DNA from 3 places in the Bacillus sp. KNSH39 genome. Region 3 is predicted to be linked to each of the others. Evidence: riboswitches for the same ligand, from Rfam matches in the RefSeq annotation. Region 3 holds a riboswitch; each other region holds the start of a gene.

Region 1 (2,281 bases), 1.7 Mb from region 3:
TATATTTTTTTTGCTTGTCAAGCAACCGTATTTCTAATTTTATCTGTTTTATTGCTTTATAGTCCTTTGAGAAATGATATGAGAAAATGTATGTAATCATTCTGTATAAGTACATATTTTTGACTTTAGTGTATAGTTTGATTGAGTAGTTTAACCATATAAATTTGATAAACCGTAAAGAAGATTTTAATCATAAAAGAAGATTTGTTAAGAATATTCTTTTAATATACAGAATGACTAATTATTCATCCTCTGTTATAAAGTTGGAATTTGATTGAAAACAATAAGTTTCATATGTTTCATAACGTTTCTTCGAATTAAATCTATTTAAATTCTATGTTTTTTAAGGAGAATTTTAAATTTATAATAAAATATAATTTCATTTTCTATAAAAGATTTTTTATGAATGGATTTGAAAGTCAGTTGACAAATATTAAATTCTGGTTTAAATTTTGAAGTAATTCAATAAACTTTGTTAGGTGAGGCTCCTGTATAGAGAAACGCTGCTGCCCAAAAATGTCGAGAGACGCCAATGGGTCAACAGGAACGGTCGGATTAAGGCCCTTCTTAATGTAGCTGGTTATAAAAACCTATGCTATACAGTGCTAAAACTCAACGAGGGAGTGGTATACGATTTGATAGAAAGGCACCTCTGAGATTTTGGCAGAGCTGTCTTAATAATCATTTATTTGTATTGTAAAAAACCTTTACTCCTTTTTGAGTAAAGGTTTTTCTGTTTAATGTTATTTGTTTTATCTTGTCTATATTCAAAAAGGAGGTAATTCTAAATAATGGATTGATTGCAATGTAACTATTATTGCTCTAATAAAAAATTTAAGACAGATAAAATAAAACAAAACCACTCATGAAACTCTAGAGTCTCCCTTAGCAATATGAGGAGGAGTTAACATGAAGAAATTATTAAAAGAATTACTTGTAACCAAAAATAATTTGGATGCAGAGAAAGTTTTACGTCTTCCGTCGTATGATGTTGCGCAAGAAGTAAAAAGATTTTCAATTGAAGATCAAATCATATTGCTAAATACGATTCCCGTATTAAAAAGCTCTAAAATTCTTCAATATATGAGTGCAGAAGAAAAATATAATATCTTAATTCACTTATCTGAAAACAAAGCTAAAAAGTTACTAAATTTACAACCGATTGATGAATTAGTAGATTTACTTCTAGCGGTTCATCCTGAAAAACAAGCTAAATTAATGGCGTATCTAGACAAAATTACAAAACATAACGTAAAAAAATTGATGAATTTCAAACCTGAAACGGCAGGAAGTCTTGTCACAAGTGATTTTGTTGCAGTTAGAGGAAATTGGTCAGTAAAAATGACATTGAAGTACATTAGGGAACATTCTGAAAATGTAGAATCAATATCTTATAGTTATGTTCTAGATAGTCATGGTTATCTTGAGGGAATCGTTTCCATACATGAGTTATTACTAGCAGCAGATGAAGAGATATTATCTACTATTATGATTCAAGAGGTAATTTCAGTACAAGCTGAAGTTGACCAGCAAGAAGTTGTAAAAAAGCTACTGAATTATAATTTAGCAGCAATACCTGTGACAACAGCAAATAATAAAATGATTGGTATTATCACTTTTGATGACGTAATGAATGTTATGGAAGCAGAAGCTACAGAAGATATTCAAAAGTTAGGCGGAAGTGAGCCATTGAATCAATCTTACTTTGAAGCTAGCATTTGGAGCATCTTCTTAAAACGCCTACCATGGTTATTACTTCTTTTTGTTGCTGAGGCATATACAGGTACAGTATTAAAGTATTTTGAAGATGAAATTGAAACTGTAGTTGCCCTTGCTTTCTTTGTTCCGTTATTAGTAGGTACTGGTGGGAATACAGGAACACAGGTTGTAGCAACAATTACTCGTGCAATCGGTATTGGAGAGGTCAAATTTAAAGATATTTTCCGTGTAATGAAAAAGGAATTTGCAATAGGGATGCTTCTCGGACTTGCACTTGGAATAGCTGGCCTCACTCGTGCTTATATGTTAGGAGTTGGAACAGAAGTTGCACAAGTTGTAGCAATTACTTTATTATTTATTGTTATTTGGGCCTCTCTTGTAGCAGCTGTTTTACCTTTAATTCTAAGAAAGTTAAAATTAGATCCTGCAGTTGTTTCAGGTCCATTTATTACAACATTTGTTGATGGAACAGGATTAGTAATTTATTTCATGGTTGCAAAAACGTTATTAAATTTATAAATATACACTAAAAAAACGAAAATCGGAATAAGTATTTTGCCTG
Region 2 (2,281 bases), 2.5 Mb from region 3:
CGCTGCACGATTTGCTTTATAATTCGAGAACGATTCTGTTCTAAATGTCGTACTTCCCATATCCCAGCATGTAACGATATGTGTTGGTTCGATCGCTTGCGTAGCTGTTAACAAGTGTTTCATATAACCATGAATCCCGTTCGTAGGGGTTCCATCTTGTCGTTTCATAAATTGTCCGTAGACACTTGTTGCGTAAAAAGCACGAAATAATAGTGCCATACCATCAACTAATAATACTTTTTTCATAATTCCTCTCCTATTAAAAAAATAATAACCTCACGTTATCACGTAAGGTTATATAAATAGATTACCATTCTACGTTTTTGCTCAACTTTGTCTATTATACATTGTTTTTGTATATTTAGCACCATTAACACATTAAGACGTTCTACTACAACAAGTATGCAATATGCCTGAATACGTATTTTTTCCAGTAGAAACAACGATAGCTTTTGCATTTCCACTAACGATATGCGAACCTTTAAAACATACATTTTCAAGCTCAAGTGGATTATAATCTTTCATCCGTTTTAATGGAATAAATCGTTTACGTTCAAGGTGATAGCAGCTCTCAAACTTCTCTATATTCGCTTCGTTTCCCGTTAACACAGACTCATTCACTAATAAATCATCTGCATAAATAATACGTACATCAGCTGGCACAGCATCTCCAGCCGAAAGAAAAATCATATCTCCAGGTACAAGTTCTTGCACTGGTATCTCCATCATTTTCAGTTCACTATTTAGCCCTGTACTACTAGAACATTCTACTCTAGATACAGTAATCGTTTCACGTTGTAATTCATCACACACACGTTGTTTTGAAAAACCTGGAATCATGCCACCAAGCTTCATCATGACTTCTGCGAGAAGTGCTCTTTTTGAAGTTAGTTCATTTCGGCCATATACTTGAATACGTTTTTGTGCCTCTTTCATTGATAGTCCGTCTCTTGTTGTTTTAAAATATGCAAATACAGATTTGACATCTCTTGTTGCAATTTCAATTAATAAATCTTTATTTTTTTGGAGCATTGTTTGTTCTTTTATTGATTTTTTACTTAGTTTATATGACGTGTTACCCACAGTTTTGTTTGCATATAACATATTATCGTCTCCTCCTTTACAACATAGGAAGAAACGCTTTGTTTCTCAATTTATCCACTTTACTGTGAAAGTTTCTCGCGTTTTATAAACGCTACATTGTGATAAATATAGAGGGAGGAACAAATCGTTTCCTGCCTACATCATATATTTTTGATTTGAAGTATATGGGTAACGGAACCGAGTCAGAATTTGACATGCTCCTCACCTCCTCGTTTAATTTTATAGTTTATACTATGAAATTACTCATAGCTTGGTAACAAAAAAGACCCCTACCCTTAAGAGAGTAGCGGCCATTACATACACAAATAAACGATTTCTAATATAATTAGAAATCTACGGACCTCTCCCTCACCGAGTTTTAGCACTGTATAGCATAGGTACATTACCAGCTACGTTAAGAAAAACCTTAATTCGATCATTCCTGTTGACCCATTGGCGTCTCTCGACATTTTTGGGCAGTAGCATTTCTCTATACAGGAGCCTCACCTAACAGAGACTTATTTTCATTACATTGAAAATGTTACTCTTATTTAAAATAGATGTCAACCGTAGCCTACAATTTTTTCAAAAGGTATGGCAAACTAACGTATATAAAGTGTAACTTTAATCAGTGGGGGTTTTGTTCATCCCCCACTGATTATTAGCCCTCACCAATCGGGCTTTTACGGAATAAAATAAAAAACTTTACGTTTAAACGTAAAGTTTTTAATAAGTTATACAACCAGCAATTACAATCCCAATTGAAATTGATAAAAACATAAGAAAAAGACCGACTGCTTGATTATCTTCTTCGAGACTTTTGTTTATATTAAAGCGTGGTGTAAGCCACTCAGCTAAATAAAAGACGATAATTTGAGCCAAAATCCCAACTGCTCCCCACGAAATCATATCAAGAAGTGAAATTGAATTAGCTGCTGTCGAATATAAAACAACAGCTAACCCAAGTAATCGTCCTCCAAGCACATAGCTTACCGCCTTATTTCCTTGAGCCATTAACTTAAATTCCTTTACTTTCGTTGTCACTTCCATCAAGAACAGACCTATACATAAAAGGCCGAGTGTTACTACTAAATATAATAAAAAATTAATCATTTTTTCCCCTCCTTTTTATACCTACCGGTAAATAGTACGATTCATTTCCTGTAATCTTTTCTCCCGCACGAATACCGATACTACT
Region 3 (2,281 bases):
TTAAATTTTTCAATCCAGTTTGATAGAAACTATTTAAATAGGCAAATTGCAAGACGCGATTGCATTCATTTCCCTTGGGATCTAAGTGACGAACAAGGACAACGTTATCTTCTGTTAAAGTTCCGGTTTTATCTGTACAAAGAATGTTCATAGCACCTAAGTTTTGAATAGAATTTAGCTGTTTTACAATTACTTTTTGTTTAGACATTTTAACGGCACCTTTAGCTAAATTAGCAGTTACAATCATTGGTAACATTTCAGGTGTAAGGCCAACAGCGACGGCAATAGCGAAGAAGAAAGCTTCTTGCCAATCACCTTTTGTGAATCCATTAATGAGAAGGACAATAGGTGCCATAATAAGCATGAATGTAATTAAGAGCCAGCTTACTTTGTTTACACCTTTATCAAAGTTTGTTTCTACACGCTTTCCAATTACCTTATTGGCTAAAGAGCCGAAATACGTATCGGTACTTGTTGAGATGACAACAGCTTTTGCGCTACCACTTACAATATTTGTTCCCATGAAACAAAGGTTTTCCATATCGAGTGGATTGTAATTTTTTTTCATGTTTGTCGGTAAGATATGCTTATTTTCTGTATGGTAGCAGTGTTCGTATTTTTCTACAGGAAGTGCTTCCCCTGTTAAAGAAGATTGATTAACAAATAAATCTTTAGCGGATACAATACGCACATCAGCTGGAATGATATCACCGGCTGAAAGGGAAATGATATCGCCAGGTACAAGTTCCTCAATTGGAATTTCTGTTGTGTAATTTCGATTTAAATTCGTTACATTTTTTGTTTCATGTACAAATCCATTTATTCTAAATACGCTTGCAGTTGTTCGAACCATAGCTTTTAAATTATCGGCAGCTTTTTGAGAACGAAATTCTTGGGAAAACCGAATTGTTGCACTAAGTAGTACCATTGCAGATACGACAATTGTTCCTTGCATATCATCCGTGAAAAAGGAGAGTGCTCCAAGAGCTAATAAAACGAAAATAAATGGATTTTTAAATGCCGACAGAAATTGAATGTACCACGGTGCCATTTTATTATGAGCTATTTCGTTCGGACCATATAAAGAAAGTCTACGAGACGCTTCTTGTTTAGATAATCCATCTTGTGTTGTTTCTAAAAGTTTTAACGCAGAGCTTACATCTTGTGTTGCAACCTCCACTAATAATTCGTTATTTGTTTTCATGCTATCTTGCTCATAAGCATGCTTTGTTTCTTGTCTTTGTAAATTAAACATCGGTAGTTCCTCCTCTGTCATGAAGGAGGAAACAATCTGTTACCTAACTATTTGAAATGGTGAGGAACAGTTTCTTTCCTACCTACATGATGAAATATGAATGTAAAACGTATGGGTATCTGGGCCGAATCATCAATTGCCAACTGTTCCTCACCTCCGTACAATTTAGTAGTTTCTGAATATGCTATGTTTGTTTCATAGTAAGGTGCATATAGACGTAAAAAGACCTTTACTCAAAACGAGTAAAGGTCTGAATTCGCAGTTAAAAGAGTCCACAACAAAGACTGTTAGTAGACATAAATAAAAACAGTTTTTGTGTATGACAAAATACATGCACCTCTCCCTCGTTGAGTTTTAGCACTGTATAGCATAGGTACTGAAACCAGCTACATTAAAAAAGGCCTTCATTCCGACCTTTCCTGTTGACCCATTGGCGTCTCTCGACATTTTTGGGCAGCAGCGTTTCTCTATACAGGAGCCTCACCTAACAGAGACCATATTCAATTACATGTTGAATGTTAGCACTGTAAAATTGTAGTGTCAATATCTTTTTTATCTGTGTTTTTAAAATATTAAACGGATTTATAATAGATATGTGGGATGAAATGTATGATATTGATTATAAATAATATGAAAAATAAATATTTTTATAAAAGGGGAATTTGTAATGGGACCACAAAATTTTATTATAAATATTGAGAATCAAAAGTGGTTGTTTAATGAGCAGGAAGATTTATGTTCTCACGGGGAAATTTATTTAAATGTGGATGGAACGATTATTACACAAACAGGTATGGATGAGGAATGGGGAATAAGTGAATCAGCTTTAGCTCTGTTACGAACTTTAGATAAAGAATATATTTGTGATATTGAAAATGAAGAGGGGCTTATTTTGCACGGATGTGGCACTATGCTCATGTTAGGATGCCCAATTTCAATTCATTGGACTATAAACCATATAGGTGAAAATGTGGTTTTAAAGGATTTTGTCAAAGTTATTTCTACTGATCAAAAGGCTATATACTA

What was found. Region 3 has a riboswitch for magnesium ahead of mgtA (magnesium-translocating P-type ATPase). Riboswitches for the same ligand answer to the same signal wherever they lie in the genome.
Region 1: linked by a shared signal. The riboswitch ahead of mgtE (magnesium transporter) and the one ahead of mgtA (magnesium-translocating P-type ATPase) in region 3 are both predicted to bind magnesium.
Region 2: linked by a shared signal. The riboswitch ahead of ACUL40_RS00090 (P-type ATPase) and the one ahead of mgtA (magnesium-translocating P-type ATPase) in region 3 are both predicted to bind magnesium.

Annotation. Positions count from the first base shown of each region.
Region 1 is NZ_JBQXYO010000001.1:892,707-894,987, forward strand. It holds M-box (ykoK) riboswitch at 465-630, shown strand; gene mgtE (magnesium transporter) at 910-2,238, shown strand.
Region 2 is NZ_JBQXYO010000001.1:14,274-16,554, reverse strand. It holds gene ACUL40_RS00095 (5'-3' exonuclease) at 1-246, opposite strand, end outside; gene ACUL40_RS00090 (P-type ATPase) at 379-1,104, opposite strand; M-box (ykoK) riboswitch at 1,440-1,605, opposite strand; gene ACUL40_RS00085 (DUF350 domain-containing protein) at 1,810-2,196, opposite strand; gene ACUL40_RS00080 (glutathionylspermidine synthase family protein) at 2,189-2,281, opposite strand, start outside.
Region 3 is NZ_JBQXYO010000001.1:2,553,763-2,556,043, reverse strand. It holds gene mgtA (magnesium-translocating P-type ATPase) at 1-1,255, opposite strand, end outside; M-box (ykoK) riboswitch at 1,587-1,754, opposite strand; gene ACUL40_RS12915 (hypothetical protein) at 1,923-2,281, shown strand, end outside.